Regions from separate parts of the Planococcus sp. MB-3u-03 genome, predicted to be linked through region 2. Evidence: riboswitches for the same ligand, from Rfam matches in the RefSeq annotation. Region 2 holds a riboswitch; the other holds the start of a gene.
What was found. A riboswitch is a leader RNA that binds a small molecule or an ion and turns the genes downstream of it on or off. The one in region 2 is predicted to bind S-adenosylmethionine.
Positions count from the first base shown of each region.

Region 1: linked by a shared signal. The riboswitch ahead of CW734_RS04090 (LLM class flavin-dependent oxidoreductase) and the one ahead of CW734_RS14875 (methionine ABC transporter ATP-binding protein) in region 2 are both predicted to bind S-adenosylmethionine.

Region 1 covers NZ_CP025135.1:545,690-550,980, reverse strand. Annotated here, with positions in the region: gene CW734_RS04095 (sodium:solute symporter family protein) at 1-1,370, opposite strand, end outside; gene CW734_RS04090 (LLM class flavin-dependent oxidoreductase) at 1,487-2,878, opposite strand; SAM riboswitch class I at 2,992-3,100, opposite strand; gene CW734_RS04085 (hypothetical protein) at 3,272-3,493, opposite strand; gene CW734_RS04080 (hypothetical protein) at 3,744-4,538, shown strand; gene CW734_RS04075 (tRNA dihydrouridine synthase) at 4,581-5,291, opposite strand, start outside.
Region 2 covers NZ_CP025135.1:2,728,359-2,733,649, reverse strand. Annotated here, with positions in the region: partial or broken gene CW734_RS14890 (M20 family metallopeptidase) at 1-898, opposite strand, end outside; gene CW734_RS14885 (MetQ/NlpA family ABC transporter substrate-binding protein) at 992-1,825, opposite strand; gene CW734_RS14880 (methionine ABC transporter permease) at 1,915-2,565, opposite strand; gene CW734_RS14875 (methionine ABC transporter ATP-binding protein) at 2,555-3,586, opposite strand; SAM riboswitch class I at 3,719-3,831, opposite strand; SAM riboswitch class I at 4,012-4,125, shown strand; gene CW734_RS14870 (O-acetylhomoserine aminocarboxypropyltransferase/cysteine synthase family protein) at 4,225-5,291, shown strand, end outside.

The DNA of each region.
Region 1 (5,291 bases), 1.2 Mb from region 2:
GTCAAGATCATATAGCAGCCCGCTCCGCTGACGACAGAGGCGATGGCGCCGGATTTATTGGCGTGCTTCCAGAAATAGCCGAGGCTGATCGGGGCTGCGATGCCGCTGATGATGGCGGAGGTCCCGAAGTTGGTCAATAAAGCTAAAGATTCCGGCCGGTTGATCGACATATAGAGCGACACCAGGCCGATGAAGACCAGCGACACTTTCGATGCCCTCAGCACCTTGGCGTCGAGTTCCTGTTCCGTCAAATTCTTGTTTTTGTAAAGGACCGGCACGGCCAGCACTTTGAACAAATCGTTGCCGATGCTGTTGGTGATGCCGAGATACAAGCTGTCGGTCGTCGACAGGATCGCAGAGATCAAGCCCATGACAAGCAGCGCGACGATGACAACCGGGAAAGCTTCCATGATATACGCCGGAATGGCGCTATCAGCCGATGCGAGCCCCGGCAAGATGATGCGCGCCGCGAGCCCAGCGAATACCGAGAAGATCGACAAGGTGAACAAAGAGACGCCTGCGGATAAAGTGAAGGTCCGCAAGTCTTCCTCTTTTTCGACCGTCAGCACTTTATTCATCAAATGCGGCAGCAGCACGAATGAAAACAGCAGCCACTGGATGCTCAAGATAGCGAAGCCGCTATAGAACGGCCCGCCTGTCGACAGCGGCGAAACGAGTGCCGGGTCGATCGCGCGAAGTTCCGCTTGCAGCGTGCCGAACACATTCCATCCGCCGCCGATTGTCCACAATAACGAAACGAATAACAATAGCGACACGACCGCCATCGTCGCTCCTTGGATGCCGTCGCTGACAATCTGTGCGAATGCGCCGCCGAGGCTGACGTAAACGACCGTGATGATGACGCCGATCGCAATGCCCCATAAATATGGAATGCCGATGACCGTTTCGAACATCGTAGCTAAGCCGACGTTCTGCCCGACGATGTAATAGATATTGAACAGCACTAGTAATGCGACGAGCACGCGTAAGGCTTTGCTGTTATAACGGTTGCCAAGCCACTGGGGAATCGTCAAGCTGCCGCCATTTTTCTGCCCATAGCGCCAGAAGGTTTTCGTGAACAGCAACAGGCCGAGCCACGTAACCCCGAAGCAGCCGATCGTGTACCATAAAGTCGATAAGCCGTATGTATACGCCCAGCCTGGCACCCCAAGAAACAAGTTCGCACTGGCGTATGAGGCGCCAAAACTCATGCCGACGACCGCTGGATTGACTTTGCCTTTCGCGATGGCAAAGCCTTTCATCGATCCGCTATGGGCTTTGCCTTTTTTCCCGAGCCATGTCGTCAAGGCGAAATAGCCGACGAGCATCGCACTAATCAGCGGCAATAGCCAAGTTGTTTCATCACCCATTGCGTTCGCCTCCTTTCGGTTTCGGTTTTGGGTATAGTTTATTCCATAAGGTCAGCCCGACGATCCAAAAGACGGCGACGGCGATCCAGTAAGCTGTCAGCATGCCCATTCCTCCTTTAATTTCTGGCCGGTTCGTGCAAGTGCTTGAACGTTCTGCCCGGATGATTGTCTTTCAATTGCGCTTGGCCTTTGCCGTAGATTTTCTCGCGGTATGTGCCGTCTGTGTATTCTTTCTGCACAAGCCCACGTTCCTGCAAGACCGGAACGACCAGTTCAACAAAGTCCTCGAAGCTTCCGGGTGCGAGCGTATACGCTAAATTAAAGCCGTCGACACCGGTTTCATCTCTCCAGCGCTCGACTTCGTCTGCGACTTGCTCCGGCGTTCCGACCGCGACCGGCCCTCTTCCGCCGATGCCGACGAATGTCGCCAGTTCCCCGATCGTCCATTTTCTGTCCGGATCGGCACGCGTGAACACTTCGACCGCCGATTGCATGGCGTTGCTTTGGATGTATTCAAGCGTATCGTCCGGCTCGTATCCGGAAAAGTCGATGCCGGTCCAGCCGCTCAGCAAGGCGAGTGCGCCTTCGTAGCTGACATGGCTTTTCAAAGTTTCGTATTTCTCTTGCGCTTCCTGTTCGGTCTTCCCGACAATCGCGGTGAAAGTTGTATAGACGAGCACATCTTCCGGGTTTCGGCCGTTCGCCGTGATGCGTTCTCTTAATGCGTCGACGCCTTTTTTCACAACGGGAATCGTCGGCCCTGCCGTAAACACCGATTCGGCGTGCTTCGAGGCGAATTCCCTGCCGCGCGGCGAAGCGCCTGCCTGGAACAATACTGGCGTGCGCTGTGGCGACGGTTCGGATAGATGAGCGCCTGGCACTTTAAAGTAGTTGCCTTCGTGGCGGATGTCATGGACTTTTGACGGGTCGGTATAGATTTTCGACTGTTTGTCGCGGACGACCGCGCCATCTTCCCAGCTGCCTTCCCATAATTTATAGCAAACGTCCAAATATTCGGCCGCGAATTCGTAGCGTTCGTCGTGGCTCATCTGGTCATCGAGCCCGATATTGACTGCGGCGCTTTTCAAATAGGAAGTGACGACGTTCCAGCCGATGCGCCCTTTTGTCAGATGGTCGAGTGTCGACATGCGCCGTGCGAAGGTGTACGGATGTTCGTGGCTGACAGATGCCGTGACCCCGAAACTCAAATGCTTTGTCACCGATGACATGAGCGGCACGACCAATAGCGGATCGTTGACCGGCGTCTGCACCGCATTGCGAAGTGCCGCATCGCGCGTCCCGCCGTAGACGTCGTAGGTCCCGAGCACATCGGCCAGGAACACCGCGTCGAACTTCCCTTTTTCCAATAGCTTCGCCAGCTCGATCCAATATTCGCTGTCCTTGTACGTATGCGATCGGTCGTCCTCATGAAGCCACAACCCCGGCGACTGGTGCCCGCCTGCGCACACCATCTCAAAAGCGTTCAAATAAATCCGTTTCTTCGTCATCGTCAAATTCCTCCTTTTGAAATCGTAATTTCCGCAGCCCTCAGTGGAAAATAAAAATAGCCCTCTTTTCTCTGAAATGAGAAAAGAGGGCTATATGAATAATCGGGTCCGCTCTCTTATCTCCCAAGGAATCTCTCCTTGCTGGAAGTAGCACCTTCCTGATTGATATCAGGGGTTGCTGAAGCGTCATCGGGCCAGTCCCTCGGCTTCTCTGGATAAGATTATTAAATTAATCCCTATCTTAATACTAGGAAATAGAGAAGTCAACCGAATTTTCAAAAATAATTTATTTCTTTAGAAAGCGGATGGGCGAGTCTCCATAATCTCCGGGGATTCTTCTGTCTTTTGCACAGAAAAACGCCAATCCCCTGCAATGGGAATTGGCGTTTCCTGTTATTCTTCCTGCCCGCGTGGTGCTTTTGGCGGTTGGCACGTATCGCATTTGCGCTGGTTGTTCTTGTTGAACTTCGTGAAAGTCTTCTCGAAGTTATTGCCGCATGCGCATTTGAACAAGAGCTTTTGGGAGAATCCGTGGTATTCCGTCGACAATAACTTGCTGTCGGAATTGTTGTTGACGAATGTCCGGATTTTATCGATCGTCCATCGTTTATTCATTCTGTTACACCTCAATTTAGGATTGGCTGGAGGCTTTTGGGCATCCAGTGCCTTGGGACAACGCATAGTTGCCTTAAGTCATCTATTATAGCACGCCTCGAGCCATTCTGTAGCATTGTTCATGCCTGACTGGCAAAACACCTTCTGCCAAATACGATCTGTAAAAAATTTGAATCTTTTTGTAGATTTGCTGCGTATAATTTAACTGATAGCAACATACATCCATTTCACAAATGAAAGGCATGATTTCATGGGCATTGTCACATTAGTCATTTTGATTTTCTTACTTCCTTACGTCTGGTTTCTCTGGACTGGCATCAGTAACAAAACCGGCATGATGGAGAGATACCGCTGGAAAAAACCGCTGGCCGCGCTTCTTGGGCTTGTCCTTATCAGTGCAGTGCTGAATTATTTTTATTCCAACGCCTACCAACTGGCATTTTTCCAGAACGGTTTCGAATTGATGGTCGGCCTCATTGTCGCCGGTGCCTTCCTGGTGATTCTGTCGATCATCAATATTATTGTCGGCATCGTTTATAAAAACGCCCCCAAATCGTTCCACAACCCGAAAGTGGCTTGGACAGTTTCAATGTTCCTGTGTGCCACGATCCTGTTTTTCATCGTCTGGGTTTATCCTTTGGCGGAAAAAGCATCGTATATTACACAGCTCGAGTCAGCGATTGCCGCTGCGAATGAACAGCAAGATGGCGAGGAGATCACTGTCGTGTTCATGAGCTCCGAAAAACAATGCGTCCGCCGCAGAACCGAGAACTGCAACTCGAGCGATTACCAAAATGCTTTTTTCGTCAAAAATAATTTAGACGACACGAAGCAAGTGCAAGTGCAAATACGTGCGCTCGACTACGAACAAAACGAATTGAAATCTGTGGAGTCCAAGATCATGACGCTTCAAGCAGGCGAATTGAAACTAGTTGAGACGGAAGAAACATCGGACCAAGAAAGCATTTGGAGCCGCTCTTCATTTGAAACCGAAGTCCGGACGGCTTCTTACCAATCCATCTATCGTTACCGCGACGCCAATTAAAAAAATCCCTTCCCGCTGAAATTGCGGGAAGGGATTTTGCTTTTACGATTCAGTATGCGTGCTGCTTCCTGCAGCGACCAACTGGAATGCATCCAGCAAAGCGCGCACTTCATCGGTCGTCTCGGTGTGCATCAAATCATTGCGGAGTTCACCGGCACCGCGTACGCCGCGCACATAAATCTTGAAGAAACGGCGCAACGGCTTGAAGGCGATCGGCTCGGTCTCTGTCGAGTATTTATCGTGGAGGTCCAAATGCAAGCGCAACAGGTCGAACAATTCCTGCGTGCTGTGCTCACGAGGCACTTCCTCAAAAGCAAACGGGTTATGGAAAATCCCGCGCCCGATCATGACGCCGTCGATGCCGTATTTATCCGCCAGCTCCTGGCCGGTCTTGCGGTCCGGGATGTCACCGTTAATGGTGATCAAAGTATCCGGTGCGATCTCGTCGCGCAGCGCTTTGATTTCAGGAATGAGTTCCCAATGCGCAGGCACGGCGCTCATTTCCTTTTTCGTGCGCAAATGGATCGACAAGTTGGCGATGTCCTGCTCCAAGACATGCGTCAACCAGCCTTTCCATTCGTCGACACTTGTGTAGCCGAGGCGCGTCTTGACGCTGACAGGCAATCCGCCCATTTTCGCGGCTTGGATGATCTCCGCTGCGTTATCGGGATAATTGATCAAGCCGCTGCCTTTTCCTTTGGCGGCAACGTTCGGTACGGGGCAGCCCATATTGATGTCGACGCCTTTAAAGCC
Region 2 (5,291 bases):
GAAGCGGCTACTGTGTCGCCTAGTGTTTCAAGTTCGGCTTTTAGGATTTCATCGAGCTCAGGCGTGACAACAAGATCCTTCACTTCATTCTGGAAACGTTCGATTTCGACACGGGCACCTGTTGCAAGGGCAGCGCCTTCAGCGATGGCACGCACTTTTTCGCCGTCTCGGCGGTCTTTTCCAAGAATCTCCGCGGATGTAGAAGCGGGCAGAGGCGTATTCCGGAATGATATTCGGCGCGTCGCCTCCGTGCGTGATGATGCCATGCACCCGTGCATCATCCGGTAATTGTTGGCGAAGGGCATTGATGCCGTTGAACAATTGAAGCACGGCATCGAGTGCATTGATGCCTTTTTCAGGAGACCCGGCAGCATGGGCCGGCTTGCCGTAGAAATGAAAACTCAGCGGGTCGACGGCGAGCGAAGGGCCTGTAACCGCCGAGTTTCCAGACGGGTGAAGCATCAATGCGGCATCGATTTTTCGAGAAGTCCGTGTTTGACGAAACTTCCTTTCGCGCTGCCATTCGGCCCGCCTTCTTCAGCGGGGTGCCGAGGACGACGACGCGCCCGCCGGTCAATTCAAGGTTTTACTGAGCGCAATCGCGGCTGCAACACTGGTCGTGCCGATAATATTGTGCCCACATGCATGCCCGATGCCCGGCAAGGCGTCGTATTCAGCAAGAAACGCGACGGTCGGTCCAGGCTTTGGCTGTCGCGGACTGCGTAAAAGCGGTGTGGTGGCCAGCGACACCGTATTCAACCTGGAATCCCGCTTCTTCAAGCAATCCGGTCAACAGTCCGCTCGCGAACACTTCTTCGTTGCCGATTTCCGGATTTTCATGGATGGCATGGCTGATGCGTAAATACTGTGCACGGTTCTTGTCGATCGATTCCGTAATTGTCTCGCGCTTCGCTAATGATGGTCATGTGATCGTCCCCCTCAAATGAAATTTCTTTTTTTAACGGCATGCAACTGCAGTTCGTTCGTTTATTTATTTGTAGTCGACTAATTCTTCAACTGAAACGAAAGTCGGGATTTGAGCGCCTTCTGTATGCTCGATGACAAACTCAGCTGTATCTTCTTCCTGGTACAATTCGACGATGCGCTGATACGCTTCGTTATCTTCTTCGCCAGCTTGTGCGGCGATCAGGTTGATATAAGGTTTTGCCGTATCGCTTTCACGGGCAATCGGATCTTCTGTCGGGTTCAAGCCTGCGTCGACTGCGATGCCGTTATTGACGATGGAAGCAGCGACGTCAGCCATAGCGCGAGGCGTATGGGCGGAAGTCATCGGGACAACTTCGATATTTTTCGGGTTGTCGATGATGTCTTCTTCCGTTCCGGTCAACCCGGCATCGTCGGATAACGTGATGAGCCCGGATTCATCGAGCAGGAGCAATGCACGGCCCATGTTGGTCGCTTCGTTCGGCATTGCGATTTGTGCGCCTTCGGGAAGTTCTTCGATCGATTCATATTTATCGGAATACAAGCCCATCGGTGCAATGACGGTAGAGCCGATCGGCACGATGTCGACATTATGCTCTTCGACAAACTCATCGAAATAAGAGATGGTCTGGAAAGCATTCAAGTCAAGTTCGCCTTCAGCGAGTGCCAAGTTCGGCGCAACATAATCCGAGAAGGTGATGATATCGAGCTCGATGCCTTCTTTAGCGGCTTTGTCGCCGACATAATCCCAGATCGTCGTGTCCGATCCGCTGATGCCTAGTGTCACTTTCGTCGTTTCTCCAGCTGAGCTATCATCTCCGCACGCGGTGAGAAGAGCGGCTACGCCTGCTGTTGCTAAAAGAGCTGTAATTTTTTTCATGATGAAATCCTCCAATGTGTTTTTAAAGTAGTGGTGCTGATGAATAAATAAATCGCTTTATTGAATTTGATTGACGTGCATAAAAGAACTTAGCTCCGGCGCACTCTGCGGGACATGAGGTTGCCGAGTGATTGGACGCCTTGGACAAGGACGACCAGAATGGCGACAGTCAAGAGCATGACCAATGTGTCGAAGCGCTGATAGCCGTAAGTAATGGCCAAGTCGCCGAGTCCGCCGCCACCGATCGCACCGGCCATGGCGGATGCGCCGATCAAGCCGACGATGGCGATGGTCAATGCCAGGACAAGGGAGCTGAGCGCTTCTGGGATAAGGAAGCGGAAAATGATCTGGCCGGGAGAAGCGCCCATCGCCTGGGCTGCTTCGATGACGCCTTTATCGACTTCAAGCAATGAGTTTTCGATAAGGCGGGCGATATACGGCCCTGCGTAAAATACCAATGGAACGATGGCGGCGGCCGTGCCGATCGATGTGCCGACAATGACGCGCGTCAATGGAATGATGGCGACCATCAAGATGATGAACGGAACCGAGCGGAATATATTAATGACGATGTTCAATACGTTAAATACGGCTTCATTTTCGAGCAGGTGGCCCTTTCTCGTGACGACCAGCAAGATGCCAAGCGGCAAGCCAATGAATAGTGAGAAAACGAATGATGCACCCGTCATGTAAAGCGTCTCCCATAAAGCTTCTAAAATTTGCGATTGATCAACCTGCATGTTGCTGAACCTCCTCTACTTGAATATTGTCGTTTCGGATTGAGGCGAGTGCCCGGTCGATTTCTGCGGGTGCGCCGTCGAACTCGACAATCAAGTTGCCGTATGGAATGCCTTGGAGTTCTGTAATGTTACCGAACAGCACATTCAAATCGAGCTGGAATTCACGCGATACTCTTGACATGAATGGTTGGCCGACTGAATTCCCGGTAAACTGCACACGGTATATTGGCCGGGTGCCGTCGTTATAACGGATCTGCTCAAGCAGCGAATCCGGCAATTCGTCGTTCATGACAGAACGGACGAAACGCTTTGTCGTCGCGTGCTGAGGATTGGTGAACACTTCAAACACGCTGCCTTGCTCGATGACGCGGCCTTCTTCAAGCACGGCCACTTTGTCGCAAATTTCCCTGATAACGCCCATTTCGTGAGTGATGAGTAAGATGGTGATATTGTATTCCTGGTTGATGCGGCGCAGTAGATCCAGTATGGACTGAGTCGTCTGCGGGTCGAGTGCTGAGGTTGCTTCATCGCACAGCAATATCGAAGGGTTCGTTGCGAGTGCTCTCGCAATGCCAATGCGCTGCTTTTGCCCGCCGGACAATTGATCCGGGTATTTTTTCGCTTGGTCGGCAAGCCCGACAAAATCCAAAAGTTCCGCCACTTTCCGGTCGACTTCCGCTTTTGGGGTCTTGGCCAGGAGCAGCGGCATCGCGATATTATGGTGCACTGTTTTGGAGTTCAGCAAATTGAAATGCTGGAAGATCATGCCGATGTCTTTTCGCGTATCGCGGATTTTGCGTGCGCTTAAAGTGGAAATATCTTCTCCGTGGATGAGCACGCGTCCTTGCGACGGCCGCTCGAGCAAATTCACCGTGCGGATCAATGAGCTTTTCCCCGCGCCGCTAAATCCGATGACGCCGTAAATTTCGCCGGTCTCGACGGTCAAATCGATGCCATTGAGTGCATGGACTTGCTGCTTGCCGGATACGTAAGTTTTCTTGACTGCTTCAAATTGAATCATGGTGTCCCTCCTGTGGCTGCAAATAACGATTCGAATGAGTGCGAACGAACACTTTCTTGAAATAACAACAAAAAGCCCTCTTTTTTCTTATGCGCAAGAAAAAAGAGGGCTCCAAAGTATGAAACCATCTCATTCTCATCTTCCAAATGCCGAAGCATTTGCAGGAATTAGCACAGTTTTCGCTGGTTTGCGAATCTGCTGCCGAAACGTCATAGGGCCTGTCCCTCGATTTCTCTGGATAAGAAAGTGATGTAAGCTATTCAATTCATTGATTCCTACTCTATTTCGAAATAGCGAAAAGTCAATAGCTTTCATGTAATTTTTGGAAGATAAGTTATTTATAGTAGTTAAAATTTTTAGAAAATATGCTTGACTTTAGCCGAGGCTGTCCACTATACTTTTCAACAAGCAAAAATAACTGAATACTCTTATCACGAGAGGCGGAGGAATAGGCCCTACGATGCCCGGCAACCAACAGGCTCATGTCTGGAAAGGTGCTAAATCCTACAGCGCGCATTTGCGTCGCTGAAAGATAAGAGGAGGCAAATCCGCATATGACGGCCCTCTTCTTTCTGAAGAGGGTCTTTTTGTGTCCTCCTCAAACCGAAAAAACTATCAGAAAACAGGAGGAATTGACAATGACAAACTTTAAACCAGAAACTCTTCTATTACACGGCGGCCAAGAACCGGATCCAGTAACAGGCGCTCGCGGCGTACCGGTCCATAAAACGACTTCTTATGTATTCAAAGATACCGAACACGCACAAAACCTATTCGGCTTGAAAGAAGCGGGCAATATCTACTCACGCATCATGAATCCGACAGTCGATGTGTTTGAACAGCGCGTCGCACTTCTTGAAGGCGGCACTGCTGCAGTAGCTTTGTCTTCAGGAATGGCAGCCATTGCATTCTCAGTGTTGAATATTGCTGAAGCGGGAGATGAAATTGTTGCCGACAGCAATTTATATGGAGGAACTTATAATCTATTTGCCAACACATTACCGCGCTATGGCATTAACGTAAAATTCGTCGATGCCACCGACCCTGAAAATTTCCGTGCAGCGATCACGGACAAAACGAAAGCCTTGTTCGGTGAAATTATCGGAAATCCAAGTTTGAACGTGTTCGACGTCGAGAAAGTAGCCAATATCGCACATGAAAATGGCGTACCGCTTTTGATCGATAATACATTCGCGTCGCCTTTCGTCAGCAACCCGATCGAATTCGGTGCAGACGTGGTCATCCATTCCGCCACGAAATGGATCGGCGGCCACGGGACGACAATCGGCGGGGTAGCGGTCGACGCCGGACGCTTTAACTGGGACAACCCGCGCTTTCCGAATTACACGGAGCCGGATGAATCCTACCACGGCATCCGTTTCGGAATCGATGTACCGGAAGCGGCATTCGCGACGAAATTACGCGTCCAGCTGTTGCGCGATTTCGGTCCATCGCTCAGTGCGGACAGCGCCCATGCACTGCTTCAGGGACTTGAAACTTTGCATCTACGGATTCCACGCCACGCGACGAATGCACAAAAAGTCGCGGAATATTTGAAAGACCATCCGCAAGTCGAGTGGGTCAATTACCTTGGCCTTGAAGGACATCCATCCAAAACACTTGCTGATAAATATTTGAAAGACAGCTATGGTTCGATCGTCAACTTCGGCATCAAAGGCGGACGGGAAGCCGGCCGCAAAGTGAT